DNA from 3 places in the Streptomyces sp. NPDC001153 genome. Region 3 is predicted to be linked to each of the others. Evidence: riboswitches for the same ligand, from Rfam matches in the RefSeq annotation. Region 3 holds a riboswitch; each other region holds the start of a gene.
The links. A riboswitch is a leader RNA that binds a small molecule or an ion and turns the genes downstream of it on or off. The one in region 3 is predicted to bind cyclic di-AMP.

Region 1 (10,053 bases), on a different contig from region 3:
CCGCGGACTCCGCTCCCGCCCTGTTCACCTGGGAGTTCGCCACCGACCCCTACCCCGCCTACGCCTGGCTGCGCGAGCATGCGCCGGTGCACCGGACGCGGCTGCCCAGCGGTGTGGAGGCCTGGCTGGTCACCCGGTACGCCGATGCCAAGCAGGCCCTCGCCGACCAGCGGCTGAGCAAGAACCCGGCGCATCACGACGAGCCCGCGCACGCCAAGGGCAAGACCGGCATTCCCGGCGAGCGCAAGGCCGAGCTGATGACCCATCTGCTGAACATCGACCCGCCGGACCACACCCGGCTGCGCCGGCTGGTCAGCAAGGCGTTCACCCCGCGCCGGGTCGCCGAGTTCGCGCCCCGGGTGCAGGAGCTGACCGACCACCTCATCGACCGGTTCGCGGCGAAGGGCTCCGCCGACCTCATCCACGAGTTCGCCTTCCCGCTGCCCATCTACGCCATCTGCGACCTGCTCGGCGTCCCGCGCGAGGACCAGGACGACTTCCGGGACTGGGCCGGGATGATGATCCGGCACGGCGGAGGGCCGCGGGGCGGGGTCGCACGGTCGGTGAAGAAGATGCGCGGCTACCTCGCCGAGCTGATCCACAAGAAGCGCGAGGCGCTGCCCGCCGAGCCCGCGCCCGGCGAGGACCTGATCTCCGGCCTCATCCGCGCCTCCGATCACGGCGAGCACCTCACCGAGAACGAGGCCGCCGCCATGGCCTTCATCCTGCTGTTCGCCGGTTTCGAGACCACCGTCAACCTCATCGGCAACGGCACCTACGCCCTGCTCACGCACCCGGGGCAGCGCGAGCGCCTCCAGGACTCCCTGGCCAGGGGGGAACGGGACCTCCTGGAGACCGGAGTGGAGGAACTCCTGCGCTACGACGGTCCGGTGGAGCTGGCCACCTGGCGGTTCGCCACCGAGCCGCTCACCATCGGCGGACAGGACATCGCGCCGGGGGACCCGGTGCTCGTGGTGCTCGCGGCGGCGGACCGGGACCCGCAGCGGTTCGCCGGCCCGGACGTGCTGGACCTCGCCCGCCGCGACAACCAGCACCTCGGATACGGCCACGGCATCCACTACTGCCTCGGCGCGCCGCTCGCCCGGCTGGAGGGCCAGACCGCGCTCGCCACCCTGCTCACCCGCCTGCCCGACCTGCGGCTCGCCGTCGATCCGGCCGACCTGAGATGGCGTGGCGGGCTCATCATGCGGGGCCTGCGCACCCTGCCCGTCGAGTTCACGCCGGTCCTGCCAGGCACCGGCTATCAGTAGTCCAGTCCCGCGAACCAGTCGCCACGGCCGCCCGGCGTCAGGTCGAGGAGGTGCCAGACCGGGTTGAGGAGGTCGATGCCGCGCTGGTCGATGTCCTCGGCCATGCGGGGATGGGCGGAGTAGAAGTGGCGGACCGTGCCGTCCGCGTCCCGGGTGAAGACGGAGACGGTCGAGTCCTGCACGCCGTTCTCGTCCTCGCTGCCGAGGTCGTACTTGAAGGTGCTGTCCCCGGCGCTCAGCAGGCGCAGCCGGGACCAGCCGCGGCTCCGGGCGTGCTGCCGCAGTGCGGGCAGGTCGGCGGCCGCGGCGACCACGAGGTCGGCGTTCCGGGCGACGTGGTGGGCGACGCCGTTGAAGCCGTCGATCCACAGGGTGCACATCGGACACGGGTGGGTCTGCCGTTTGCCGTACATGAAGTGGTAGACGATCAACGGGCGGTCCGGGGCGGTGAACAGTTCGCTCAGCCGCACCTCGCGGACGGGTGTGTCGTCGGCGCCGAGGTCGGCGGGGCCTTCGAGAAAGACGTAGTCGTCGACCTCGGCGCCCTGTGGCAGCGCCCTGCGCAGGGCCGCGACCCTCTCGCGGTGGCGCATGAGTTCGATCTCGGCGCGGCGGAGCTCCTCGCGGGCGGCGAGGTAGTCCGCCGGCTCTCCGGGCAACCGGGTGTGCCGCAGCATCGTGTCCTCCTGGAGGGGAACTGGATGGGAAGCCCCCGGGTCGGGGCGAGCCCATGGTTCCGGCCCGATCGCGCGCCAGGCGTGAGGCGCCGCCGTTCCCGACGGGTGACAAAGGGCGCAAGAGGGGACGAACGGCCGCCGCGCAGGCGGAAATGACAAACCTTCAACTTCGTGATCTTCACGTGATCTGCGCGGCATGAACTTGTGACAAGTGATCGTCTGCCGATACGTTCACCCATCAGTGTGGCGGCCCCGCTTCGGTCGCCGCGCCGGTCCTGCTGTCGCACGAAAGGCTTCCGCATGCTCTCCGGGAACGGTCGTCACCGTCGCCCCCGTCAGGCTCCGGCTCTCCTCGTCGCGGCCGGCGTGACCGGCTCCGCCATCGCCATCCCTCTGCTCGGCGCCGCCAGTGCCAACGCGGCCGACGGCACCACGTGGGACAAGGTCGCCGAGTGCGAGAGCGGCGGTTCCTGGAGTGCGGACACCGGGAACGGCTACTACGGCGGTCTGCAGATCTCGCTCGGCGACTGGGCCAAGTACGGCGGCACGCAGTACGCCGAGACCGCCGACCAGGCCAGCCGCTCCCAGCAGATAGCCGTCGCCGAGAAGATCCTCGCCGACCAGGGCACCAAGCCGTGGGCCACCTGTGCCCTGCTCTCCGGGCTGACCTCCGACTCCGCCTCGGTCGACGTCGACACCGGCGTCGGCGGCTCCGGTGGTGGTGACGGGTCGCACGGCGCGTCCGGCTCGGCCCAGGGCTCCGACTCGTCCGGTCTGCCGGATTCGTCCTCGCCTGGCTCCGGTTCGGGCTCCGATTCGGGCTCGGGTTCGGACTCCGGCTCCTCCTCCGGTTCGGACTCCTCCGGCTCCTCCTCGGACTCGAGCGCTACGCCGACCCCGAGCCCGAGTCCGAGCAAGGACACCACCGGCACTCCCGGCGCGGCCGACGGCTCCGCCGGAACCAGCACCCCCAAGTCCGACAAGACCGACAAGCCGGGCTCACGCGACAGCGGAAGCCCGCAGGGAGGCGACAGCTCTCCCGTGGCGGCGCCGGGTACCGACAACTCGGACAATTACCAGCAGAGTGGCGGTTCTTGGAGCCTGGTCGACACCGGCGCGCTCAGCAGTGGTGGACGTCACCGCGGCGAGAGCGCGGACGAAAACGTGACAAACGGTCAGAACGCCGCACCTTCCGGCCGTCACGCCGGCCGTGAACCGGGCACCTACACGGTCCGCGAGGGCGACTCGCTCGCCTCCATCGCCGACTCCCTTGGCGTCGACGGCGGGTGGCATGCCCTCTATGTCGGCAACGAGAAGGTGATCGGCGCCGACCCGAACCACATCGCCGCCGGTCAGACCCTGGAAGTCCCTGCCGAAAAGGGCGACGGCTAGCGGCAGTTGACGCCCCACTTCGCCACTGATGTCCGGTTTGGCGAAAGTGTGGGATGAGTCTCAGAAGCCCTGATCGTCTTTGAAATTCCGCCGATCGCATGTCTACGGTCAGGACCGCTCGTCACCACGAGCCCCGGCAGCCGCAACGCCGAATCCTGCCAGCGGTTGCCCGGGAACAGTCGTCGCGTCAAGCGCCGTAGGCAGGAGCGGGGGACCCAAGGTAAGCGCCGGGCCCAGCGGTTGACGCTGGACCGGCTTGGGGTGAAGCCGCGCCTCGGAAAAACGAGTGCGCGGCCGGGCAACTCAACCGGCCCGAACCCGACAGCTCACCTCGCAGGCGTCGGTGAGGGGATCGATCCATGCTGTTTTCCGGCAAGGGCAAGCACCGTCGCCCGTCCAAGGCCGTCCGCGCCATCACGCTCGCCGGTGTCACCGGCGCCGCCGTCGCCGCCCCGCTGATGGCGGCCGGCAACGCCTCCGCCGCCACCGCCTCCGAGTGGGACGCGGTCGCCCAGTGCGAGTCGGGCGGCAACTGGTCCATCAACACCGGTAACGGCTTCTACGGCGGGCTGCAGTTCACCAACTCCACCTGGGCCGCGTACGGCGGCACCGCCTACGCCTCGCGCGCCGACCTCGCCACCAAGGCGCAGCAGATAGCCGTCGCCGAGAAGGTGCTCGCGGGCCAGGGCAAGGGCGCCTGGCCGGTCTGCGGCACGGGCCTGTCGAGCGCCGCGTACAACGGCTCGGCCCCGGCGGCGACCACCAAGAGCGCCCCCGCCAAGAGCACCACCACCCGCTCCACCGACCAGCAGGCCGCCACCCGCTCCACCACGCGCACGGCCCCGTCGGCGAGCAAGACCGTCAGCACCCCGACCGGCAAGAAGGTCAAGAAGGGCGACGGCGAGTACAAGGTCGTCAAGGGCGACAGCCTCAGCTCCATCGCCGAGAAGCACGGCGTCAAGGGCGGCTGGCAGAAGCTGTTCGAGCTGAACAAGGACATCGTCGAGGACGCGAACCTCATCTACCCGGGCCAGCAGCTGCACCTGAAGTGACATCTGGCTCCGAGCGGACCCACAGTGCCCTCACATCCCCGGCCCGCACACTGAAGGCCTCGTGAGGGCCACCCCCGTCCCCACGGACTCCCCGCCCCGGCGCGTGTTCCCCCGTACGCGCCGGGGCGGGGTCTTCTGTTTCCGCGTGCTGTTTCCCCACTCTTCAGCCGGGCCTCACCGGCAGGCCCCTTTGTTCCGTGGGTGAACAATGGGTACCGTCTGCGTGTCCCTCCCGTCCACGGGACGGTCGGTCGGTGGCCGACGGCCCGGGGGCGGTTAGGCTCTAGGCGCAAGGCACAGCCGTAAGGCACACAGCCCCGCACTACCAGCGTCACATCCACGAAGGAGATGCTCGTGCCGTCCATCGACGTCGTCGTAGCCCGGGAAATCCTGGACTCCCGAGGCAACCCCACGGTCGAGGTCGAGGTCGGCCTCGACGACGGCAGCACGGGTCGTGCCGCCGTCCCGTCCGGCGCCTCCACCGGCGCCTTCGAGGCCATCGAGCTCCGCGACGGCGACCCCAACCGCTACCAGGGCAAGGGCGTCGAGAAGGCCGTCCTCGCCGTCATCGAGCAGATCGGCCCGGAGCTGGTCGGCTACGACGCCACCGAGCAGCGCCTGATCGACCAGGCCATGTTCGACCTGGACGCCACCGACAACAAGGGCTCCCTCGGCGCCAACGCCATCCTCGGCGTCTCCCTCGCCGTCGCGCACGCCGCCTCCGAGGCGTCCGACCTCCCCCTCTTCCGCTACCTGGGCGGCCCCAACGCGCACCTGCTGCCGGTGCCGATGATGAACATCCTCAACGGCGGCTCGCACGCGGACTCCAACGTGGACATCCAGGAGTTCATGATCGCCCCCGTCGGCGCGGAGTCCTTCTCCGAGGCCCTGCGCTGGGGCACCGAGGTCTACCACACGCTGAAGAAGGTCCTGAAGAGCAAGGGCCTGTCCACCGGCCTCGGCGACGAGGGCGGCTTCGCCCCGAACCTCGGCTCCAACCGCGAGGCCCTCGACCTCATCATCGAGGCCATCAAGGAGGCCGGTTACGCCCCCGGCCAGCAGATCGCCCTGGCGCTCGACGTGGCCGCCTCCGAGTTCTACAAGGACGGCAAGTACCTCTTCGAGGGCAAGGACCGCTCCGCCGCCGAGATGACGGAGTACTACGAGGAGCTCGTCGCGGCCTACCCGCTCGTCTCCATCGAGGACCCGCTGTTCGAGGACGACTGGGCCGGCTGGAAGGTCATCACCGACCGTCTCGGCGACAAGGTCCAGCTGGTCGGCGACGACCTGTTCGTCACCAACCCCGAGCGCCTCGCCCGCGGCATCGAGGAGGGCACCGCCAACGCCCTGCTCGTGAAGGTGAACCAGATCGGCTCGCTCACCGAGACCCTGGACGCCGTGGAGCTGGCCCAGCGCAACGGCTACAAGTGCATGATGTCCCACCGCTCCGGCGAGACCGAGGACGTCACCATCGCCGACCTCGCCGTCGCCACCAACTGCGGCCAGATCAAGACCGGCGCCCCGGCCCGCTCCGAGCGCGTCGCCAAGTACAACCAGCTGCTGCGCATCGAGGAGATCCTCGACGACGCCGCGGTGTACGCCGGCCGCAGCGCGTTCCCGCGCTTCAAGGGCTGAGCCGACCCGGGCTAAGTCTCAGCCAGTCATACGTACGTCCCCGTACCCGGTCCCGTACCGTGTCCGGGGACGTACGCACGTGTGTGACCCGGACACAAGGGGAGCGGAGGACCGATGGCCGTGAGGGACCGGGACCGTTTCTCCACCGCGACCAGGCTGCGGCTGCTCGGCGAGCAGACGGCGGCCCGGGTCTACCGCTCCCAGACCAGGCGCCAGGCCCGCCGCTCCCGGCTCACCGGCCGCGCGGCGCTGCTCGCCCTGGTGCTGTGCTCGCTGATCGTCGCCCTCGCCTACCCGATGCGGCAGTACGTCTCCCAGCGCGCGCAGATCTCCGACCTCCAGCGGCAGCAGGAGCAGGCCCGCAAGCGGGTCGAGCAGCTGCGCGACCTCAAGGCCCGCTGGCAGGACGACTCCTACGCCGAGCAGCAGATCCGGCGCCGGCTGCACTATGTGATGCCCGGGGAGACCGGGTACATCGTCGTCGACCCCGGCGCGGCCAAGCAGTCCCGTACCGACCTCAGGGCCGCCCGCCGGCCCTGGTACGCGAACGTCTGGGACGGCGTCGACAAGTCCGACGCCTCCGACCAGTAATCGATAGAAAGCCGACCTGAAGCAGTCATGGAAACGCCCCCGCCCGCCACGCCGCGCACCGAGCCCACCGACGCGGACGTCGAGGCCTTCAAGCAGCAGCTGGGCCGCCCGCCGCGGGGCCTGCGGGCCATCGCGCACCGCTGCCCGTGCGGTCAGCCGGACGTCGTGGAGACCGCCCCCCGGCTGCCCGACGGCACGCCCTTCCCGACGACGTACTACCTGACGTGCCCGCGTGCCGCCTCGGCGATCGGCACGCTGGAGGCGGACGGCGTCATGAAGGAGATGACGGAGCGGCTGCAGACGGACCCGGAACTGGCCGACGCCTACCGGGCGGCGCACGAGGACTACATCCGGCGCCGGGACGAGATCGAGGTCCTTCAGGGCTTCCCCAGCGCAGGTGGCATGCCGGACCGCGTGAAGTGCCTGCACGTGCTGGTCGCGCACTCGCTGGCCGCCGGGCCGGGGGTCAACCCGCTCGGCGACGAGGCGATCGCGATGCTGCCGGAGTGGTGGCGCAAGGGGCCGTGCGTGCAGCCGCTCCAGGCGCCCGACCCGGCGGACGAGCACCCCGGTGAGGAGGGCGCCGTCCTCGACCCCGCCGAGGTCCGCAGCGGCTTCTTCGCGGACCGGCCGATGGTTCCGGAGGGCTTCTTCAGGGTCGCCGCCGTCGACTGCGGCACGAACTCCATCCGGCTGCTCGTCGCCGACGTCGACCCGGTCACCGGCGAGCTGCTGGAACTGGACCGGCGTATGACGATCGTGCGGCTCGGCCAGGACGTGGACCGCACCGGCCGCCTGGCGCCCGAGGCGCTGGAGCGGACCTTCGCCGCCTGCCGCGAGTACGCCGGGGTGATCCGCGAACTCGGCGCCGCCCGGGTGCGGTTCGTCGCCACCTCCGCCTCCCGCGACGCCGAGAACCGGGACGACTTCGTGCGCGGGGTGCTGGACATCCTGGGCGTCGAGCCGGAGGTGATCAGCGGCGACCAGGAGGCCGGGTTCTCCTTCACCGGCGCCACCGAGGAACTGAAGGGGCGTGAGGACCTCACCAGGCCGTACCTGGTGGTGGACATCGGCGGCGGCTCCACCGAGTTCGTCGTCGGCGACGACCACGTGCGGGCGGCGCGGTCCGTGGACGTCGGCTGCGTACGGATGACGGAACGTCACCTGGTGCGGGGCGGCAAGGTCTCCGACCCGCCCACCGAGGAGCAGGTCGCCGCCATGAGGGCCGACATCGAGGCGGCCCTGGACCTCGCCGAGGAGACGGTCCCGCTGCGCGAGGCGCACACCCTGGTCGGCCTCGCCGGGTCCGTCACCACCGTCTCGGCCATCGCGCAGGAGCTGCCCGAGTACGACTCCGCGCGCATCCACCACTCCCGCGTCTCCCGCGACCGGGTCCGCGAGATCACCGAGTGGCTGCTGCGCTCCACGCACGCCGAGCGCGCCGCGATCCCGTCCATGCACCCGGGCAGGGTCGACGTCATCGGCGCGGGCGCCCTCGTGCTGCTCTCGGTCATGGAGCGGATCGGTGCCGAGGAGGTCGTGGTGAGCGAGCACGACATCCTCGACGGCATCGCCTTCAGCGCGGCCGAGGCGGCGGCGTCGGGCGAGGAAGCCGCCCGCCTGCGATGACGTGGGACGGCCCCGGTTCCTCATGAGCAGGAGCCGGGGCCGTCACCCCGGCCCGGGCGGGCCGGCCGTTTCAGTTGCAGAGCAGGACGAGCAGGCCCTGGCACCCTCCCTCGTCGTCATCGTCGGAACCGTGGTGCCCGCCAGAGCCATGGTGCTGGTCATGGCCGCCCGCGGGGGCGGCCACCTTGGCGGTGAGGTGAGAGGCGGGCGTCGCCGCCACCGCGGACGCGGCCGTCGCCGTCCCCGCCGCGAGAGCGATGCCCAGCACCGCGCTGACCGTGCGTATGCGCGAAATGGCCTTCTTGGAGGCCTTCGGTGAAGTGCTCATGCAGGCACGCTATGGGCCACTCTGCCCGATATCGCGCGGTGCGTGGCCGACCGGGTGAACAGGGGTCCGCCCCAACGGTCCGGCCGGGTGAAGCCCTGTTGCCCGGCTCTCTTTTGTTACTGATGGGTAGCCAACTGCTGAGCAGGTCGGATAACGTTTGAGCGGCCGCCGGACGGCCCGTCGGACGTCGTCGGGGCCTCGTGATGACGCCGCGTCGGAAACCTTCGTGAAGTTCTTCACAAGGATTTCGGCCAGGTCGTGGCACACAAGGCGGTCCGTTGGCCCTTTCAGGGGGCCAAGAGGCCCTTGAACGTGTTCAGATCGAGGGTGTACGGCGCCTTCGGATCGCGTGTCGACGGGGGTGTTCCGGATGGCTCACGCTCCCGCCCGTCGCCGAGAGAGGCAGCTCACGCGGCCTTGACAACGGCTCAAAGGGTGCTGCGGTTCCCCTCGCGGGTCATGATCTGCGTCACGCGGGTCGCGCAGTGTAGCACAGGGCCTGTCGGACCTTGTGAAGGGGCGCACGAGCGACCCTCCAGGTGCGGGTGGATACTCGATGGCATGAGCACCACGGAGCGTCCCAGGATCCTCGTAGTAGGCGGTGGGTACGTAGGCCTGTACGCAGCTCGGCGCATTCTCAAGAAGATGCGCTACGGCGAGGCGACCGTCACGGTCGTCGACCCCCGGTCGTACATGACCTACCAGCCCTTCCTCCCCGAAGCCGCCGCCGGCAACATCTCCCCTCGCCACGTCGTCGTCCCGCTGCGGCGCGTGCTGCCGAAGGCGGAGGTCCTCACCGGTCGGGTCACCACCATCGACCAGGACCGCAAGGTCGCCACGATCGCCCCGCTGGTCGGCGAGGCGTACGAGCTGCCCTTCGACTACCTCGTCATCGCGATGGGCGCGGTCTCCCGCACCTTCCCGATCCCCGGCCTCGCCGAGCAGGGCATCGGCATGAAGGGCATCGAGGAGTCCATCGGCCTGCGCAACCACGTGCTGGAGCAGCTGGACAAGGCCGACTCCACGACCGACGAGGAGATCCGCCGCAAGGCGCTCACCTTCGTCTTCATCGGTGGTGGCTTCGCGGGTGCGGAGACCATCGGCGAGGTCGAGGACATGGCCCGGGACGCGGCCAAGTACTACAAGAACGTGTCCCGTGAGGACATGCGCTTCATCCTCGTCGACGCCGCCGACAAGATCCTCCCCGAGGTCGGCCCCAAGCTCGGCCAGTACGGCAAGGAGCACCTCGAGGGCCGCGGCGTGGAGATCTACCTCTCCACCTCCATGGACTCCTGCGTCGACGGCCACGTCGTGCTGAAGAACGGGCTCGAGGTCGACTCCAACACGATCGTGTGGACCGCCGGCGTCAAGCCGAACCCGGCCCTGGCCCGCTTCGGTCTGCCGCTCGGCCCGCGCGGCCACGTGGACTGCGAGCCCACCCTCCAGGTCAAGGGCACGGACTACATCTGGGCCGCCGG
Region 2 (10,053 bases), on a different contig from region 3:
GGGCACGTTCGACGCGACGCAGTGGAACTCCGGTGGCCAGGCCGTGCCGGCGGCGGCCGAGCAGGCTGGCGAACCGTTCGTCCAGCAGACCACCGCCGTCTTCGACCAGGTCGGCGACCCGCAGGCGACCGCGGCCTTCGCGCAGGTGCCGTACCAGCAGGGCCCGTACGAGGACGAGGCGGCGTACGAGGCCACCGCGTTCGGCGAACCCCACACCGGGGACGACGAGTCGAACGAGTCGGAGGCCGCGGACGAACCGTCCGCCGGGCCCGGCCTGCTGGACGACCAGGAAGAGAGCGTGCCGACGACCCGCGCCGGCGCACGCAGCGCCGCGCGCTCCCGCCGTCGTACGACCCCCAAGCGCTCCGCGCTGCTCACCGTCGCCGTGCCCTCGGCCTGTGTGGTGGGCGTCGCCGGCATCGCCGCAGCCTCGGTCGGCGCGTTGAGCGGCAACGGCCAGGACACCTCCGTCTCCGCCTCGGACGCGCACACGGTCAAGGCCTCGGCCGCCAACAGCAAGCTGGACACCCAGCTCAACACCCTGTCCGCCGGCGCTCACGACTTCGCCGACCGGGCGAGCCGGACACAGGAACGGCTCGACCTCAAGAACCAGCAGGAGCTGGAGAAGAAGAAGGCCGCCGCAGCGGCCGCGCTCAAGGAGCGGCTGCGCCCCAAGTTCGTGCTGCCGGTCTTGCAGAAGGGGCTCAGCGCCTACTTCGGGCAGGCCGGGGTGAACTGGATGTCCGTGCACACGGGCATCGACTTCCCCGTCTCGTACGGCACCACGGTGATGGCCGCGACCGACGGCGTCGTCTCCACCAAGTGGAACAGCGCCTACGGCAACATGATGATCGTGACGGCGAAGGACGGCACCGAGACCTGGTACTGCCATCTGTCCAGCTACCGCGTTCCCGCCGGGACGTCCGTCAAGGCCGGCCAGCCGATCGCCTACTCCGGCAACTCCGGCAACTCCACCGGCCCGCACCTGCACTTCGAGGTACGGCCCGCGGGCGGGGCGGCCATAGACCCGCTGCCGTGGCTGCGCAGCCACGGGCTCGACCCGACGTAGAACCCGGGGGCCTGAGCCCCCGGGGCCCCTACAGCTTCTCCACCGGCGCGTACCGCAGCAGCAGCCGCTTCGGCTTGGTGTCGCCGAAGTCGATCGTGGCCTCCGCGTTCGCGCCCGTGCCCTTCACACCGACGACCGTGCCGAGCCCGAACTGGTCGTGGGTGACCCGGTCCCCGACGGCCAGCGCGACCACCGGCTTCTCCGTGGTCCGCCGGGTGGCGAACCCGGACGCGCCCGACGCCGAGGAGCGCGAGCGGCTCGAGGACAGCGAGGCCGCGATCCCGGAGGCCGGGCCGGAGGACACCGGCGCCGTCGCTCCCGTCCGCTTCCAGTCCACATGGGTGGCCGGGATCTCCTCCAGGAAGCGGGAGGGCGGGTTGTACGACGGCTGGCCCCAGGCGCTGCGCATCGTCGACCGCGTGAGGTAGAGCCGCTCCCGCGCGCGTGTGATGCCGACGTACGCCAGGCGCCGCTCCTCCTCCAGCTCCTTGGTCTGGCCGAGGGCGCGCATGTGCGGGAAGACGCCGTCCTCCATGCCGGTCAGGAAGACGACGGGGAACTCCAGGCCCTTGGCGGTGTGCAGGGTCATCAGGGTGATGACGCCGGAGCCTTCCTCGTCCTCGTCGGGGATCTGGTCGGAGTCGGCGACCAGCGCCACCTGCTCCAGGAAGTCGGCCAGCGAAGTGGCCTCGCCTTCGCCGCGCTCCTGCTCGAACTCCAGGGCCACGGCCGCGAGTTCCTGGAGGTTCTCGATGCGAGTCTCGTCCTGCGGGTCGGTGGAGGCCTGCAACTCGGCCAGATAGCCGGTGCGTTCGAGCACCGCCTCCAGGACGGTCGCGGGGCCCGCGCCGGACTCGACGATCGTACGCAGATCCTCCATCAGCGTGTTGAACCGCTTGACGGCGTTGGTGGAGCGCGCGGCCATGCCGTACGCCTCGTCCACGCGCTTGAGCGCCTGCGGGAAGCTGACCTTCTCGCGCTGGGCGAGGGCGTCGATCATCGCCTCGGCGCGCTCGCCGATGCCGCGCTTGGGCACGTTGAGGATGCGGCGCAGCGGCACCGAGTCCTCGGGGTTGGCGAGGACGCGCAGGTAGGCCAGGACGTCCCGGACCTCCTTGCGCTCGTAGAAGCGGACACCGCCGACGACCTTGTAGGGCAGGCCGACACGGATGAAGACCTCTTCGAAGACACGGGACTGGGCGTTGGTGCGGTAGAAGACGGCGACGTCACCCGCCTTGGCCTCGCCCGCGTCGACCAGGCGGTCTATCTCGTCGGAGACGAACTGGGCCTCGTCGTGCTCGGTGTCGGCGACGTAGCCGGTGATCCGCGCGCCCTGCCCGGCGTTGGTCCACAGGTTCTTCGGGCGGCGGGACTCGTTGCGCTCGATGACCGCGTTGGCGGCGGACAGGATGGTCTGCGTGGAGCGGTAGTTCTGCTCCAGCAGGATCGTCGTCGCGTTCGGGTAGTCCTCCTCGAACTGCAGGATGTTGCGGATCGTCGCGCCCCGGAAGGCGTAGATCGACTGGTCCGCGTCACCGACGACGCACAGTTCGGCGGGCGGGAGGTCGTACCCGCCGGGCGGGGTGTCGCCCTCCTCGGCGGAGCGCTCCCCTGTGCCGACGAGTTCCCGCACCAGCGCGTACTGGGCGTGGTTGGTGTCCTGGTACTCGTCGACGAGGACGTGCCGGAAACGGCGGCGGTAGTGCTCGGCGACGTCGGGGAAGGCGCGCAGGAGGTTGACCGTCGTCATGATCAGGTCGTCGAAGTCGAGCGCGTTGGCCTCGCGCAGGCGCGACTGGTAGAGCGCGTAGGCCTGGGCGAGGGTCTTCTCGAAGCCGTCGGTGGCCTGGGCGGCGAAGTCCTCCTCGTCGATCAGCTCGTTCTTCAGGTTGCTGATCTTGGCGCTGAACGACTTCGGCGGGAAGCGCTTGGGGTCGAGGTCCAGGTCGCGGCAGACCAGGGCCATCAGGCGCTTGCTGTCGGCGGCGTCGTAGATCGAGAACGACGACGTGAAGCCGAGCTTCTTCGACTCGCGGCGCAGGATGCGCACGCACGCGCTGTGGAAGGTCATCACCCACATCGCGTTCGCGCGCGGGCCGACGAGCTGCTCGACACGCTCCTTCATCTCGCCCGCGGCCTTGTTGGTGAAGGTGATCGCGAGGATCTGGCCCGGGTGCACGTGCCGCTCGGCGAGCAGATGGGCGATGCGGTGGGTGAGCACGCGGGTCTTGCCCGAGCCGGCGCCGGCCACGATGAGCAGCGGGGAACCGGCGTGCACGACCGCGGCCCGCTGGTTGTCGTTCAGCCCTTCCAGCAGCGCCGCCGAGTCGATCGCGGGGCGCGGGGCGCCGTCGCGGTAGTACGCGTCCCGGTCCGGCGGCGCGTCGAACTTCCCGCCGAACAGATCGTCCGGAAGCGGCTCCGGAGCGTGATCGTCGTCGGGCGGCGGCGGGGGCTCCTCCTCGTGCCCGCGAGGGGCCTGGAGGTCCGCCAGGAAGCTGTCGTCAAAGAGGCTGCTCATCGCTCTCCGAGTCTAGGGCGCCCCACCGACAACCGGTCGCAGTCCCCGGAACATGGCCGGTTCCGGAAGAGAGTTGATCGTGACCGCGGAATGAGCCTCCGCCTGCTCACACAACGGAACCGCCCGATGACACAGGAGCGAAACCTGCCCCAGGTCACGAAAATGTATCGGACATATCACGCACCAACCTTCACAGGAGTCACACGAGTTGGCTAGCGTGCGTGCGGGCCGTACGACCCCTACCGGCGAACCTCGCCGGGCCGCACGGCCTCCGCCGAGTCCGGTGTGCCCCGCAGGGCGCCCGGAGCCGGGGACCCACCGACCTCTGGGGTGAATCGGCCGGCTCCCACCCGGGACGCCGCCGTAGGGCAACCCTTCCGAACCACCGCCCGAACCCGACAGCTAACCCGGTAGGCGGCCCATTGGAAGGAGTCGCCTCCCTTGGCGTCGCACCGCAAGACGCGCCCCGGCGGATCCATCGGATCGGGCCTTCGCACCCCCGCCCTCGCCACCGCCGCCCTCACCTCCATGGCCGTGCTCTCGCAGACCGCAGAGGCCGCCCCGAGTACCGATCGCACCAAGCCGAGCCTGGAGGAGGTCGAGAAGAAGGTCGACGACCTGTACCGCCAGGCGGAGTCGGCGACCGAGAAGTACGACGCGGCCAAGGAGCGGTCCGTCAGACAGCGGGGCCGCGTCGACGCCCTGCGCGACGACGTCGCCCGGCGCACGGCACGCCTCAACAAGGCCCGCGAGGAACTGGGCTCCTTCGCCGCGGCGCAGTACCGCACCGGTGCCGCCGCTCCCGGCACGGCCACCTTCCTGCTGGCCAACGACCCGCAGGACTACTTCGACCAGACCCAGCTGATGAACCGGCTGACCTCGCGGGAGAAGAGCGCGGTCGACGACTACATCGGCGAGCAGGCCGCGACCATGAAGCAGCGGCGGGAGGCCGCGCAGAGCCTGCAGACGCTGACCGACTCACAGCACGACCTGCAGACCGCCAAGGCCACCGTCCAGAAGAAGCTGGCCTCGGCGCGCGAGCTGCTGTCGCAGCTGTCGGCCCAGGAGAAGGCGCGCCTGGCCGCCATCGAGCGGGAGAAGCAGCAGGAGGCGGCGCGCAAGGCGGCCGAGCTGGCGAAGCAGCAGGCGGCTCAGCAGCAGGCCGCCTCGTCGTCACCGTCGTCCTCCTCGTCGTCATCGCCCACGGGGTCCGGATCCGGATCCGGTTCGACGGGCTCCGGCTCGACCGGGTCCACGACGACCGGCTCGTACGACACGAAGGCCGAGAAGGCGCTCGCCTTCGCCCGCGCGCAGATCGGCAAGCCGTATGTGTGGGGCGCCATCGGGCCGGACTCCTACGACTGCTCGGGCCTCACCCAGGCCGCCTGGAGAGCCGCCGGCGTCACGCTTCCGCGCACCACGTACGACCAGGTCAACGCGGGCACCACGGTCTCGCTCGCCGACGCGCGGCCGGGCGATCTGGTCTTCTTCTACGACGACATCAGCCACGTCGGCATCTACATAGGCAACGGCATGATGATCCACGCCCCGAAGCCGGGCGCGTACGTCCGTGAGGAGTCGATCTACTACGGCGGCGAGTCGATCATCCACAGCGTGGTCCGACCGGGCTGACCGCCCCCCGGACCACCGGCGCGGCCCAGCCCCTCCCGCTCCACGCGCGCGTGCCACCGCAGTGCACGTGCACGCGCGCGTGCGGGAGTCGTGGTCTCCCGTGCCCGGGGCCGCCGGATCCACACGCCCACGCACGCCCTGCCGACGCCCTGAGCCTCGCCACCCGGACCGCTGATTCCCGCACACGCGTGCCGGTCTTTCCTGCGCCGATGCCCGGGTGCAGTCTTCGCTGCCGCGTTCCCTGCCGCCGGACATGCGTGGCCCTTCTGCCTCCGGACACGCTCGGCCTCGCCCGCCCCCACGCCCGCGCGCGGCCTCCCCTGTCTCCCCCGCCCGCGCGGGGCTCCCCTGCCTCCCCACGCCCGCGCGGGCCTCCCCTGCCACCACGCACACGTGCGACCTCCCTGCCACCACGCGCGCGTACCGGCGTTTTCGCTCTTCACGCGCGCGTGCCCTTAGGGCAGGGACGCCGCGGCTGCCTGGCATCGGGCGCATGCCCGGCATCTCAGGTCTGCGCGCTTGGTGGGCGGAGCGGTCCCCTGCGGCCGGGGCCGCCGTGATGGCGACCGGCGTGGTGTCGGTGGGGCTGCGCATGACCGGCGCCGAATCGGTCTCACGGGTGGTGCTGGCGATGGCGGGCGTCGCCTGGGCCGCGCTGGCCGCCGCATTCGTCCTGCGGCTGGTCGGCGAGCGCGAGCGCTGGGTGACCGAGGCGGAGAGCCTGGGCGCGCTGACCTCCGTGGCCGCGACCACGGTGCTCGGCACCCGGGTCTCGGCGCTGGGCGGGCAGACCCTGGCCGAGGCACTGCTGGCGCTCGCGGCGCTGCTCTGGCCGGTGCTGCTGGTCATGGTCGTACGGCGCTGGAGGCCGCGCATGCCGGGCGCGGTATTCCTGTGCTGTGTGGCCACAGAGGGGCTCGCCGTACTGGGCGCCACGCTCGCCGCGGCCGAGCGCACGGCGTGGCTCGCGCACACCGCGCTGGTGCTGTTCTGGCTGGGCCTGGTGCTCTACGGCCTGGCGCTGGCCCGCTTCGACATACGGCAGGTGCTGGAGGGCGCGGGCGACCAGTGGATTCGCGGGCGTTGCGCTCGCGATCTCGGCGCTGGCCGGGGCGAACCTGCTCATCGCCGGGGACGCGGGCATGTACCTGTGGAACGACGACGACCGCGGTGCGCTGCGCACTGTGACGACGGCACTGCTCGTGCTGGATCTGGTCTGGTACGTCGTACGGCCCCGGCCCGGCTACGACGTGCTGCGGTGGGCGACGGTGTTCCCGATCGGGATGACGGCGGTGGCGGCCCTGCCCGTCGGCACCGCCCTCGGCGTCCCGTGGCTCGACCGGCCGGGACGGGTGCTGCTGTGGGCTGCGGTGGCGGCGTGGCTCGCGGTCGCCGCCGGTGCGGTGCGCGCGGCCCGCGCCGGCGGCGGGGACGGCTGACCGTCAGGTCCACAGGACGGCGATGAAGATGTTCGTCATGGTCAGCGCGCCGACCACTCCGAACAGGCTTTTGTCGATCTTCTCCTCGTCGCGCTTGACGTAGACCAGCCCGAGGATCACGATCAGCAGCGCCAGCTTGACGCCGATCTTGAAGGTGTTGACATGGTGGTCGTCGGCCTGGTTGAGACCAACCAGGGCCACGCCGGTGACCAGCATCGTCAGCGCGCCGTGCAGCATCCCGGGCACGAACCGGGCCGTGCCCTGGCCCATCGCCTTCATCTGGGTGAGGAAACCGCCGAGCAGCGCGGCGATGCCGATGATGTGCAGGCCGACGAAGAGATGGATGAGTACGTCCATGGGCCCGGAGCCTAACCAGGGGCCCCACAGCCCCCTGCCACCGGCCCCGGTCACAGCGGTCGGCGAGCCCGCCGGCGATCTTGCATATATGCGCCCCATAGCACCGTGCGCATCCCGTCCGTACCGCTTTCCGCGCTTCGGTCACCACGCTGCGTGAAGCCGACGACTCCGGAACGGCGATGCGATCACATGCGGTCACATCCCGTTCCGTCGAAGCCAGTTCCGTACACCGCGTTACACGCTCGTCACAATCGGGCCTAGCGTCCTCCCCCAGGTGACCGGCTCCCCATCGCCGCCCGGGCCAGGGGCGGCCGTCGGCCACCACCGCCGAGAAGGGTCCGGCGGCGGCCTGCTTCCCCTGTGCGGGCCGCCGCCGGACGCACAGACCCCTCGGTCGTGCGAGTCGTACGGAAGGACGTGACGGTCCAGGTGGCAGCGCACCGCAAGCCCCGGCAACGTTCGACGGGCGGCCATACGGCCCGGACGGCAGCCACGCTCGCCCTGGCGGGCGCCGCCACCGCGACGGGGTTCGACGGGACGGGACACGCCGAGCCGCGGCTGACTCCGGCACAGGTGAAGGCCGAGGTGGACAAGCTGTACCAGGAGGCCGAGGCCGCGACCGAGAAGTACGACGGCGCGAAGGAGCAGGCTGACGCGGAGCAGCGGCAGCTGAACGCGCTGCGGGACGAGACCGCCCGCAAACAGCAGAAGCTCGACATCGCCCGGAACGCGCTGGGTTCGTTCGCGGCGGCGCAGTACCGCGAGGGCGGCTTCGCACCGGCCTGGCAGCTGGCCCTGTCCGGCGACCCCGACCGGTACCTGGACGACGCCGCGTTCGTGGAGCGGGCCGGTGACCGGCAGGCCGCTGCGGTGTCCCGGGTACGCGGACAGCTGCGGGAGATCGAGCAGTTGCGGGGCGCGGCACGCATCGAGCTGAAGTCGCTGCGGTCCCGGCAGGCCGAGCTGCAACGGCGGAAGAGGACCGTCACCGGCAAGCTGGACGAGGCCCGGCGGCTGCTGGCGCTGCTCCCTCCGCAGCAGCGGACCCAGGTCACCGGTGGTGACGGCGCCGCACCGGGACGTGCCTCCCGCTCGGCCTCGGACACCCGGGACGCCCTGGAGCAGGCCGGCTCGGACACCGCCTCGAACACACGCGCCGCGGCCGCCGTCGACTACGCCTACGCCAAGCTCGGCAGCCCCTATGTGTGGGGCGCGGCCGGCCCGAACGCCTTCGACTGCTCGGGCCTGGTCCAGGCCGCCTACCGCTCCGCCGGCATCTCCCTGCCCCGCACCACCTACGCCCAGATCAACGCGGGCCGGCGCGTCTCCCGCTCCGAACTCCAGCCTGGTGACCTGGTGTTCTTCTACTCCGGGATCAGCCACGTCGGGATCTACGTGGGCAACGGGCAGATCATCCACGCTCCGAACCCCTCGGCACCGGTCCGGCTGGCCCCGCTCGACCTGATGCCGTTCGCGGGGGCGACCCGGGTGGCCTAGGGGCGGGCCCGTAGGGATCAGACCAGCCGGCGGGCCGTCGCCCAGCGGGTCAGTTCATGGCGGTTGGACAGCTGGAGCTTGCGCAGGACCGCCGAGACATGGGACTCGACCGTCTTCACCGAGATGAACAGCTGCTTGGCGATCTCCTTGTAGGCGTAGCCACGGGCGATCAGACGGAGCACCTCGCGCTCGCGCTGGGTGAGGCGGTCGAGGTCCTCGTCCACGGGCGGGGCGTCGGTGGAGGCGAAGGCGTCCAGGACGAACCCGGCCAGGCGCGGGGAGAAGACGGCGTCGCCCTCCTGGACACGGAAGATGGAGTCGACCAGGTCGGTGCCGGTGATGGTCTTGGTGACATAGCCGCGGGCGCCGCCGCGGATCACACCGATCACGTCCTCCGCCGCGTCCGACACGGACAGCGCGAGGAAGCGCACGGGCCGCTCGGCGTCCGTCATCAACGCCGCGCACCGGCGCAGCACTTCGACGCCACCGCCGCCCGGCAGGTGCACATCGAGGAGGACCACCTCGGGCCGGGTGGCGGTGATGACCGTGACCGCCTGGTCGACGTCCGCGGCCTCCCCGACCACCTCGACACCGGTCTCGGCGGTCTGCCCGATCTCGGCCTGGACACCGGTGCGGAACATCCGGTGGTCGTCCACCAGCACCACCTGTACGTGCCGTCCGCCCGCGCCGCCGTCGGCAGCCCCGGAACCGGCCCCCTCGGGGGCACCCGCAGTGCCGTTCGCCTCGGTCGCGTCGCTCATGACGTCTTCTCCGCCCTCTCCATCTCCAGCTCGACCTCCGTGCCGCCGCCCGGCACCGACCGCAGCCGGGCCGTGCCGCCGTGGCGCTCCATGCGGCCGATGATCGATTCTCTGACGCCCATGCGGTCGGCGGGTATCGAGTCGAGGTCGAAACCGGGACCGCGGTCGCGCACGGACACGAAGACCGTCCTCCCCTCGACCTCGGCATAGACCTGTACGGCACCGCCCTCGCCACCGTACTTGGCGGCGTTCACCATCGCCTCGCGCGCGGCCTGCATCTGCGCGCCGGTCCTCTCGTCCAGCGGGCAGTCGCCGACTATGACGACCTCGATGGGCACGCCGTGCTTGTCCTCCACCTCGGCGGCGTTGCGCCGCACCGCCTCGGCGATCGTGTCCGGCTCGTCCGCCTCGTCCTTGCCGGTGCCCTCCGGCTTGTACAGCCAGGTGCGCAGGTCGCGTTCCTGGGCGCGGGCGAGACGGCGCACCTCGCCCGCGTTGTCGGCGTTGCGCTGGATCAGCGTGAGGGTGTGCAGCACGGAGTCATGGACGTGGGCGGCGACCTCCGCTCGCTCCTGGGCACGGATGCGCATCAGGCGCTCCTCCGACAGGTCCTGGGTCATGCGGACCAGATACGGGCCGGCGAGGAGCGTGATGCCGACGATGACGGCGAGGGCCGCCTGGAGGACCGCGCCGAGATGGGCGGCCGAGCCCTGCAGCACGAAAATGGCGGACACACCGGCCGTGACGAGCAGGACACCGCCGGCCGCGCGCAGCAGG
Region 3 (10,053 bases):
CACGGCGGAACACCTGCTGGCCACCGACCCCGAGGCGGCGCGGAGCATGCTGGCCGAGGTCAAGGAGTCCTCGGCGCGGGCGCTGGCGGAACTGCGTGACCTGATCCGGGGCATCCACCCGCCGGTACTGGCCGACCGGGGCCTGGCCGACGCGGTGCACGCACTCGCCCTCGACCTGCCGTACCGGCTGCACTTCACCTCGGACCTGCCGGGCCGGGCGCCCGCTCCGGTGGAGTCGGCGGCCTACTTCACGGTGAGCGAACTGCTGGCCAATGTGACCAAGCACGCGGAGGCCCGGCAGATATGGATCGAGATCGGCCATGACGGCGGCGCGGCCACGGGTACGCTGCGGATCACCGTCACCGACGACGGCCGGGGTGGGGCCGATCCCGCGGCCGGCACGGGGCTGCGCGGTGTCGAGCGCCGCCTCGCCGCCTTCGACGGAGTACTCGCCGTCAGCAGCCCGCCCGGCGGTCCGACCATCGTGAACATGGAGATCCCGTGCGCGTTGTCATCGCCGAAGACCTCTTCCTCCTGAGGGACGGCCTGACGCGCCTGCTGGAGGCACACGGATTCGAGGTGGCGGCGGCCGTGGACAACGGCCCCGACCTGCTGGCCGCGGTGGCGGCGGAGAGCCCCCAGGCGGCGATCGTGGACGTACGACTGCCACCGACCTTCACCGACGAGGGCCTGCGCGCCGCACTGGAGGCCCGGCGGCTCACCCCCGGGCTTCCGGTCCTGGTCCTCTCCCAGTACGTCGAGCAGCTCTACGCCCGCGAGTTGCTGGCCGCCGGACAGGGCGGCACGGGGTACCTGCTGAAGGACCGGGTGATGGACGGCGCCCAGTTCATCGACGCGGTGCGACGCGTGGCGGCGGGCGGCACCGCGATGGATCCCGAGGTGATCGCCCGTCTGCTGGCCCACAACTCCGCGGACGGCGCCGTGGCCGCACTGAGCCCGCGCGAGCGGGAGGTGCTCGCGCTGATGGCGGAGGGGCGTTCCAACGCTGCCATCGCCCAGCACCTGGTGATCACCGAGCGGTCGGTGTCCAAGCACACGGCCTCGATCTTCACGCGGCTCGGCCTGCAGCCCTCCGACGACGACAACCGGCGCGTCCTCGCGGTGCTGGCGTACCTCAACCGCTGAGTGCGGTGATCGGTCGTGGTCCGGCCGAGCCGCCGGGCTCAGCTCACGCTCAGTTCCGCGAGCGGCAGCGTGTGCCGGGTCTGGAGGACCTTCGCGCGCAGGTAGCGGACGTTGTGGGCGGTGGTGAAGACACCGGTCGGCACCCGGTCCCGTACGACCACGTCCAGTTCCCGCAACTGCTCGGCCTTGTCGGGGTTGTTGGACAGCAGGTCCAGCTCCCCGATGCCGAGGGCGGCGAGCATCTGCGCGGCGGCCGTGTAGTCGCGGGCGTCCTCCGGCAGGCCGAGCGCGGCGTTCGCCTCGTAGGTGTCGAGGCCCTGGTCCTGGAGGGCGTAGGCGTCGAGCTTGTTGTAGAGGCCGATGCCGCGGCCCTCCTGGCGGAGGTAGAGCAGGACTCCGCCGCGGTCGGCGATGCGCTCGACCGCCTCGCGCAGCTGGGGTCCGCAGTCGCAGCGGGCCGAACCGAAGACGTCGCCGGTCAGGCACTCGGAGTGCAGGCGCACCAGTGGGACGGTGCCGGGGGCGGGGTCGCCGAGGACGACGGCGACATGCTCCTGGCCGTCGGCCAGGCCGTGGAAGGTGACGAGTTCGGCGTCGACGCCGTAGCCGTCGTGGAAGCGCAGCGGTACCCGGACGCGGGCGCGCGGCGTGGCGGCGGGGATGTCGGGCATGCGGGTCCCTCCGGGTGCGGACAGGTGCAGGTGCTTCAGATTTGAAGCAGCGCTTCGCACGGACCCTACCCCATGTTTCAAACTTAAAGCAATCAGGAATCACGAACGGCGGGAATCACGAACAGCGGGAATCACGAACAGGACGAACGGCGCCGCCAGGGCACGTCCTCCGTCCCGGACTCGGCGTCGCCGCCCTGCAGCCCGCGCGCGATCCCCGTGCAGATCTCCTCCAGCTGCCGCACCTGCTCCGGAGTGAGCCGGTCGAACAGGGTGGCGCGCACGGTCTCGACATGCCCGGGCGCCGTGCGCTCCAGTGCGGCCATCCCCTCGTCCGTCAGTACGGCGATGCTGCTGCGCTTGTCCCATCGGCAGTCCTCCCGCCGTACCAGCCCGTCCCGCTCAAGGCGGGTCACCGCGTACGTCAGCCTGCTGCGCGTGATCTTCAGCGACTCGGCGAGGTCGGTCATCCGCAGCCGCCGGTCGGGCGCCTCGGACAGGTTGGCCAGCACGGAGTAGAACAGGTGCGGCATGCCGGCGTCCTGCTGGAGCTGTCGGTCGATCGCGTCCTCCAGAAGGTGCGTCGCGGCCATGTACGCGCGCCAGGCGCGCTGCTCCTCGGGGCTGAGCCAGCGGGTCGTCATGCCGCCAGTGTAAGTTTGTTTCAAACTTGAACCAAGACTCGCCTCGCAGGGAGACCGCGCCGATGTCGTACCCGTACGTGCTGCTGTCCGCCGCCGTCTCTCTCGACGGCTACCTGGACGACACCGGCCCCGACCGGCTCCTGCTGTCCAGCCCGGCCGACTTCGACCGGGTCGACGCGGTACGGGCCTCCGTCGACGCCATCCTGATCGGCGCCGGCACGATCCGCGCCGACAACCCGCGACTGCTGGTCAACTCCGCCGAGCGCCGCGCGGCGCGGGTGCGGGCGGGCCGGCCGGAGTACCCGCTGAAGGTGACCGTCACCGCCACCGGCGACCTCGACCCCGATGCCAACTTCTGGCACACCGGCGGCGACAAACTCGTCTACACGACCGACGAGGGCGCCGAGCGGGCCGTCCGCCGCGTCGGCGGCACCGCCGACGTCGTCCCGCTCGGCCCCGGCCTCGACTGGCGGGCCCTGCTGTCCCACCTGCACGACGTGCGCGGGGTCGGACGGCTGATGGTCGAGGGCGGCGGCACGGTCCACACCCAGCTGCTCCAGCTGGGGCTCGCCGACGAGCTCCAGCTGGTCCTCGCGCCGCTGTTCGTCGGCGACCCGGCCGCGCCCCGCCTGTTCGGCCCCGGCGGCTACCAGGCCGGCCGGCTGCGCCTGACCGAGACCCGCCGGATCGAGGACGTTGTTCTCATGCGCTACGAGCCCACGGCCCCCGGCACGGGTGCCGTCGCCACCGCCGCCGACCGTCACTGGCTGCGCACCGCCTGCGAGCTGGCCGCGCTGTGTCCGCCCTCGCGGACCGCGTTCAGTGTGGGGGCGGTGGTGGTCGCGGCCGACGGTACGGAGCTCGCGCGGGGTCACTCGCGCGAGGGAGACGACCCAGTGGTCCATGCGGAGGAGGCCGCCCTCGCCAAGCTCGACCCGGCGGATCCGCGGCTGGCCGGCGCCACGGTGTACAGCAGCCTGGAGCCCTGCGCCCGGCGGGCCTCGCGGCCCGCGCCCTGTGCCGAGCTGATCCTTCGGGCGGGGGTGCGCAGGGTGGTCACGGCCTGGCGGGAGCCGGACACGTTCGTGGACGCGGCCGACGGGAGCGGCGTCCTGGCGAAGGCGGGCGCGGAGGTGGTCGTCCTGCCCGAGCTGGAGGGCCCCGCCAAGGCGCCGAACGGGCATCTGCTGGGGTGAGCCCGCCCCGGCCCGTCCCGTACAGGGGCGGAAAGCACTCAGGGCCGGAATCCCATGGATTCCGGCCCTGAGTCTTCAGTAGCGGGGACAGGATTTGAACCTGCGACCTCTGGGTTATGAGCCCAGCGAGCTACCGAGCTGCTCCACCCCGCGTCGTTGTGTCTCTACTGTACACCACCCGGTGTGCCGCCCGGCGCCACCTGATCGTCTTCACCCACAGTGACCGGACGGACGCCCTCCGCATAACATCTGAGTCACCATCAAAAACGCCGAGACTCCTGAGCGGCGGCCAACTCGCCCCATTTGCCGCACTCCTGGCCGGTAAGTCCCGCTCGGAAAAGGTTAATGATCAAGCCGAACGGCTTGGAAAGTGACTCGCAGGTCTATTAACGTTCGATAACGCAGCGCGGTCGTCCCAGCCGCCACAAGAGGCGGCTCCGTGCGCACGCGCCTAATCCCGCAAGGGAGCCGGGGAACCACCACCTTGGGGTGAATCGCGCGGATACCGGCCGGTATACGCGCGTAGGAGACCTTCCTGCTCCGAACCCGTCAGCTAACCCGGTAGGCGGAGGAAGGAAAGGAGTACGCCCGAGTGGCGTCCAACCGGCCCGCCCCAGAAGCCCCGTTCGTGCCCCCGCAAGCCCAGCCGGAGACCTTCGGCTACGGCGCCTACCGCGCCGAGGAGGGGCCCTGGGAGGAGTGGAACCCCACCGAGGACTCCGTCTCCCCGGTCCGTGGCCGGCACCGCGTCGCCAAGCAGCGCGGCGGCTTCGCGCGCAGCTCCACCGTCCTCGGCGTCGGCGTGATGGCCGCGGTCGGCGCGGGCGGCATGGCCAGCGCCAACACCGGCAAGCCGCCGGTCTCCATATCCCTGCCGGACCTGAACTCCGTCGAGCACATCTTCGGCGGCTCCTCCGACACGCCCCAGGCCACCGCCACCGGCCTCAGCAAGGTCGGTGTGACCACCGACAGCGCCGGCGGCGGCAACGCCGGCGAGGCCCTGCGCAACCGGATCATGGCCCAGGCCGAGCAGCAGCAGAACAAGGCCGACAGCAAGGCCACCGTCGCCGCGATCGCCGCGGCCGACAAGCAGACCGCCGCCGCGGCCGCCAAGGCGGAGCAGGCCGCCGCCGCCGAGGCCGCCGACGCCAAGGCGAAGGCGGAGGCCGACGCCAAGCAGGCCGCCGAGGCCAAGCGGCTGGCCGAGCTGGCCAAGGAGTACACGCTGCCGGTCGTCTCGTACACGATCACCGGAACCTTCGGGCAGCCCGGCGCGATGTGGTCCTCCGGCTACCACACCGGCCTCGACTTCGCCGCCCCCACCGGCACCCTCATCAAGGCCGTCCACAGCGGCACGGTCACCCAGGCCGGCTGGGCGGGCGCCTACGGCTACCGCACCGTCATCACCCTGGACGACGGCACCGAGCTGTGGTTCTGCCACCAGTCCTCGATCAACGTCTCCGTCGGGCAGAAGGTCTCCACCGGCCAGGTCATCGGCCGCGTCGGCGCCACCGGCAACGTCACCGGCCCGCACCTGCACCTGGAGGTCCACCCGAACGGCCAGGCGACCGCCATCGACCCGGCGCCGTGGCTGCGGGACAAGGGCCTCACCCCCTGACGCCTCCGTTCGGGCGATCCTGACGCCGGTGGTGGAATGCGGTCATCCACCGCCGGCGTTGGCACAGAGCATGACCTCTCTGCGCACACTCGGCTCCTCCGACCTCCAGGTCTTCCCGCTCTGCCTCGGCGGCAACGTCTTCGGCTGGACCGCCGACGAGGACACCTCCTTCGCCGTCCTCGACGCCTACACGGCGGCCGGCGGCAACTTCATCGACACCGCCGACTCCTACACGGCGTGGATCGAGGGCCACCGGGGCGGCGAGTCCGAGACGATCATCGGCAAGTGGGTCAAGGCCCGCGGCAACCGCGACCGCGTCGTCATCGCCACCAAGGTCAGCCAGCACCCCGAGTTCCAGGGCCTGTCCGCCGCCAACATCAAGGCCGCCGCCGACGCCTCCCTGCGCCGCCTGGACACCGACTACATCGACCTCTACTACACCCACTTCGACAAGCCCGAGATCCCGGTCGAGGAGATCATCGGCGCGCTGGACGAGCTGGTGAAGGCGGGCAAGGTCCGCCACATCGCCGCCTCCAACATCAGCCCCGAGCGCCTCAAGGCCTCGCTCGAGGTCTCCGACCGCGAGGGTCTGGCCCGCTACGTCGCCCTCCAGCCCCACTACAACCTCGTCTCCCGCGACACCTACGAGGGCCCGCTGCAGGACCTGGCCGCCAAGGAGGGCCTGTCCGCCGTGCCGTACTTCTCCCTCGCCGCAGGCTTCCTGACCGGCAAGTACCGCCCCGGCACCAAGGTCGACAGCGCCCGCGCGGGCCGGGCCCAGGAGTACGCGGAGACCGAGCGCGGCCAGAAGGTCCTCGCGGCCCTGGACGAGATCGCCGGTGCCCACGACGCCCCCGTCGCCACGGTCGCCCTCGCCTGGCTGGCGGCCCAGCCGACGATCACGGCCCCGATCGCCTCGGCCCGCACGCCGGCCCAGCTCCCGGCCCTCCTGGCCGTGGCGGACCTGAAGCTGACGGAGGAGGAGCTGGCGCGGCTGACGGCAGCGTCTGCCTGAGCCCTCCCGCCGGCTTGATTCCTCCGCCGCAACGGCGCTCGGCCACGACGGCGGATTCCGGCGGTGCCATACCCTCCGCCACCCGATCGGTCACGACTGATACGGGTTGTAAGCAGAGTAGGGCGCCGCCGGACTGCCGTACCCCGGCCGATACGCCGTGGGCATCGGCACCGGCGCCGCGTACATCGGCCGAACCGGTGGAGCCATCCGCGCCGCATACTCCAGCGCCGGCCGTGCCGCGTTCCTCCGCTTCCACAGCTCGTCCAGCAGCTCCCGCTCCCGTACGACGAAGTCGGCCCCGGCCTTCCCCTGACGCCCCCGGCGCCGCAGGAACGCGAGCGAGGTGGCGTCCGTCTCGTAGCGCGCCACCTCCCGCGCCACCGGCTTGCCGCCGTGGTGCCGGGCGTAGTCACGGGCCGTCCGCCGGGCCCGCATCGACCCGAGCGCGAACGGCTCGGCCGGCCCCAGCCACCCGGCCAGCACATACGCCGGCAACTCCTCGCGCACGGTGCGCAGTTCCCGCTGCCGCGTCCAGATCGCGAGCCAGGTCAGCAGCCCGAACACGGGCACCATGAATCCGCCGTAGACGGCGAAGAAGCCGAACTCGCCGAAGGTGGAGGAGCCGTTCCAGAAGGCGTGCATGCTCATCGCGAGCAGCAGACCGCAGACCGGCAGCAGCGCCCGCCGGGCGCGCTGCCGCTCGGCGGAGAGCGCGGCGATGCCGAAGCCGAGGCCGGTCATGGTGGTGAACAGGGGGTGCGCGAACGGGGACATCACGATGCGCACGAAGAAGGTGGCGGCGGTGACGGAGGGGATGCCGCGGCCGCCGCTGAGCTGGTCGGCCCCGAAGGCCGTACCCAGGTAGAGGATGTTCTCGGTGAACGCGAACCCGGTGGCGGTGATGCCCGCTATCACCACCCCGTCGACGATCCCGGTGAAGTGACGTCTGCGGAAGAGAAAGACCAGCAGCACGGCCGCGGCCTTGGCGGACTCCTCCACGATGGGCGCGATCACGGTGGCGCCCAGGGTGTTCGCACTGGCCGGATCGGCCGTGGCGGTGGCTATCCATTTCGTCGCGAAGCTGTTGGCGACGATGGCTATCAGCGCCGCCGCGCAGGCCCCCCAGGCGAACGCGAAGAGCAGGTTCCGCCAGGGGCCGGGCTCGACCCGGTCCAGCCACCGGAAAGCCGCTATGAGCCACGGCACGGGCAGCACGGCGAGACCGAGCCCGACGAGAAACCCCTCGGTACCGGTCTGTCTGCGCACCAGCGCCAGGATGACGAGCCCGGACAGCGCGAGCAGTGTGATCAGTGCCCCGTACCGCACCCACCTGCGCTGCCACCAGTGCGGATGGCGGAACGGCACGGGGCCGTGGGGACCCGGCGGATACGTCGGAAACGGAGGACTGGTGGCCACGGCATCGACCCTAACGGTGACGGGACGAGGGGCTGGAGCGGATTATCGGTCCTGGTGGGGTACGCGACGAAAGAGCAGATCGTTCACCACGTGTCCCTTGTCCAGTCCCTGCCCCTCGAAACGGGTCAGCGGCCGGAACTCGGGGCGTGCTGCGAAACCGCCGTGCGCCTGCGTGTTCTCGAAGTCGGGGTGCGCGGTGAGCACCTCGAGCATCTGCTCGGCGTACGGCTCCCAGTCGGTCGCGCAGTGCACGAGCGCGCCGGGCTTCAGCCGGGTCGCGGCGAGGGTCAGGAACTCGGGCTGGATGAGCCGCCGCTTGTGGTGCCGCTTCTTGGGCCAGGGGTCCGGGAAGTACACGCGCAGCCCGTCGAGCGTGTCGGGGGCGAGCATCTCCCGGAGCAGGATGATCGCGTCCCCGTTGCCCACACGGACGTTGGACAGCCCGTTGCGGTCGGCGAGAGCCAGCAGATTGCCCTGCCCTGGGGTGTGCACGTCGACGGCGAGGATGTTGGTGTCCGGGTCGGCCGCCGCCATCCGCGCGGTGGCCTCGCCCATCCCGAAGCCGATCTCCAGGACGACGGGCCTGTCGTTCCCGAACAGCTCGGGGAGGTCGATGACCCGCTGTCCGTCGATGTCCAGCCCCCACGTGGGCCACAGCCGCTGCAGCGCGTCCGCCTGCCCGGAGGTCACCCGGCTGCGCCGCGGCTGGAAACTCCGGATCCGCCGCTCGAAGTGCGACCCGGCGGGGTCCGCCCTGGGACCGTCCGGAAACCGCGGCTCCCCCTTGGCCCGGGTATGCCGGATGGACGCGCCGGGGGGGTGGGGGGCCGGCGAGGGGGCTTCGGGGGCGTTGAGGAAGTCAGACACAGTGCTTCCGATTTTACGGCGCTCCACCAGGGGGCGGACGGGGGCCGGGGGCGAGCTCCCTGGTACGGCCACTACAGCGCCCCGAGCATGGACAGCACCCGCCGCCCGACCTCCCGACCGATCGGCAGAGAGGCGGTCGCTGCAGGGGACGGCGCGTTGAGAACATGCACCGCCCGGCTCCCTTCTCGGATGAGGAAGTCGTCCACCAGCGTCCCGTCGCGCAACACCGCCTGCGCCCGCACCCCGGCAGGGGCCCGCACCAGGTCGTCCGCCTCCGCCCCGGGCAGCAGTCTGCGCACCGCCTCCAGGAACGCCCCCTTCGACAGCGAGCGGTGCAGCTCCCCCGCGCCGTATCTCCAGTGCCGCCGGGCGATCGCCCACGACCCCGGCCATGCCACGGTCCCGGCCAGCTCCCGGGGCCGTAGGACCCCCCAGCCGTACCCCTCCCGGGCCAGGGCCGGCACCGCGTTGGGGCCGATGTGCACGCCGCCGTCGATGCCCCGGGTCAGATGGACCCCGAGGAACGGGAAGGCGGGGTCCGGCACCGGATACACCAGGCCGCGCACCAGCTCCGGCCGCGCCAGCTCGTAGTACTCCCCGCGGAACGGCACGATCCGCACCGGGGGCTCGTCCCCGGTCAGCCGCGCGATCTCGTCGCAGTACAGCCCGGCGCAGTTCACCAGGACGCGCGCGCGTACGACGTCTCCGCCCGAGGTGAGCACGGCCACGCCCCGCTCCGGCCGCCGGTCGATCCGTACGACCCGGGCGCCGTAGCGGATCTCGGCCCCGGAGGCCCGCGCCAGCTGCCGGGCGACGCCGACGAAGTCGCACACGCCGGTGGTCCCGACGTGTATGGCGGCCAGCCCTCTCACCTCGGGCTCGTACTCACCGATCTGCGCGGCGCCCAGCTCCCTGACCGGAATCCCGTTCTCCCGGCCTCTTTGCACGAGCGCGTGCAGCCGGGGCAGCTCCTCCCGCTCGGTGGCGACGATCAGCTTGCCGGTGACGGCGTGCGCGATGCCGTACTCGGCGCAGAACTTGACCATCTCGGCGGCGCCCCGCACCGCGTACCGCGCCTTGAGGGAGCCCGGCCGGTAGTAGATCCCGCTGTGGATGACCCCGCTGTTGCGCCCCGTCTGGTGCCGGGCCGGTCCCGGCTCCTTCTCCAGCACGGTGACCGCCGTGCCCGGTGCGGCCCGCGTGATCGCATACGCCGTGGACAGCCCGACGATCCCCCCACCGACCACGAGCACATCACAGTCGTAGGCCCCGACCGGCACCTGCACCACCTCCCACCTCGATAGTGCACTGCGCCACTGACAACGCCTTCAAACGCGGGTGTGACGGTTCTCAGGCCGGAGCCATCAACAGCGGGCGCGCCCGCTCCCGCAGCTCCACCACCCTCGGCTCGTCCCCGTACGGCTCCAGCCGGTGCAGAAGGTCCTTCACGTACTCGGTCGTGCGCGCGGACGAGATCCGACCG

Region 1: it holds a riboswitch for cyclic di-AMP, as region 3 does, so the genes downstream of both, ACWDEN_RS22625 (transglycosylase family protein) here and ACWDEN_RS40225 (M23 family metallopeptidase) in region 3, are expected to answer to the same signal.
Region 2: it holds a riboswitch for cyclic di-AMP, as region 3 does, so the genes downstream of both, ACWDEN_RS19875 (C40 family peptidase) here and ACWDEN_RS40225 (M23 family metallopeptidase) in region 3, are expected to answer to the same signal.

What each region holds. Positions count from the first base shown of each region.
Region 1 covers NZ_JBSFJZ010000019.1:93,662-103,714, reverse strand. The annotation lists gene ACWDEN_RS22640 (cytochrome P450 family protein) at 1-1,271, shown strand, start outside; gene ACWDEN_RS22635 (DUF899 family protein) at 1,265-1,948, opposite strand; gene ACWDEN_RS22630 (transglycosylase family protein) at 2,249-3,340, shown strand; cyclic di-AMP (ydaO/yuaA leader) riboswitch at 3,523-3,695, shown strand; gene ACWDEN_RS22625 (transglycosylase family protein) at 3,700-4,392, shown strand; gene eno (phosphopyruvate hydratase) at 4,741-6,027, shown strand; gene ACWDEN_RS22615 (FtsB family cell division protein) at 6,142-6,618, shown strand; partial or broken gene ACWDEN_RS22610 (DUF501 domain-containing protein) at 6,646-7,047, shown strand; gene ACWDEN_RS22605 (Ppx/GppA phosphatase family protein) at 7,252-8,247, shown strand; gene ACWDEN_RS22600 (hypothetical protein) at 8,318-8,575, opposite strand; gene ACWDEN_RS22595 (NAD(P)/FAD-dependent oxidoreductase) at 9,137-10,053, shown strand, end outside.
Region 2 covers NZ_JBSFJZ010000016.1:73,695-83,747, reverse strand. The annotation lists gene ACWDEN_RS19885 (M23 family metallopeptidase) at 1-1,069, shown strand, start outside; gene pcrA (DNA helicase PcrA) at 1,098-3,590, opposite strand; cyclic di-AMP (ydaO/yuaA leader) riboswitch at 3,853-4,024, shown strand; gene ACWDEN_RS19875 (C40 family peptidase) at 4,032-5,222, shown strand; partial or broken gene ACWDEN_RS19870 (tellurite resistance/C4-dicarboxylate transporter family protein) at 5,716-6,661, shown strand; gene ACWDEN_RS19865 (hypothetical protein) at 6,665-7,018, opposite strand; gene ACWDEN_RS19860 (NlpC/P60 family protein) at 7,448-8,515, shown strand; gene ACWDEN_RS19855 (response regulator transcription factor) at 8,533-9,276, opposite strand; gene ACWDEN_RS19850 (ATP-binding protein) at 9,273-10,053, opposite strand, start outside.
Region 3 covers NZ_JBSFJZ010000051.1:43,441-53,493, forward strand. The annotation lists gene ACWDEN_RS40195 (sensor histidine kinase) at 1-538, shown strand, start outside; gene ACWDEN_RS40200 (response regulator transcription factor) at 502-1,146, shown strand; gene ACWDEN_RS40205 (GTP cyclohydrolase II) at 1,185-1,817, opposite strand; gene ACWDEN_RS40210 (MarR family winged helix-turn-helix transcriptional regulator) at 1,949-2,458, opposite strand; gene ACWDEN_RS40215 (dihydrofolate reductase family protein) at 2,521-3,654, shown strand; tRNA gene ACWDEN_RS40220 (tRNA-Met) at 3,734-3,807, opposite strand; cyclic di-AMP (ydaO/yuaA leader) riboswitch at 4,093-4,237, shown strand; gene ACWDEN_RS40225 (M23 family metallopeptidase) at 4,247-5,272, shown strand; gene ACWDEN_RS40230 (aldo/keto reductase) at 5,343-6,287, shown strand; gene ACWDEN_RS40235 (PrsW family intramembrane metalloprotease) at 6,378-7,703, opposite strand; gene trmB (tRNA (guanosine(46)-N7)-methyltransferase TrmB) at 7,746-8,570, opposite strand; gene lhgO (L-2-hydroxyglutarate oxidase) at 8,642-9,859, opposite strand; gene ACWDEN_RS40250 (MFS transporter) at 9,921-10,053, opposite strand, start outside.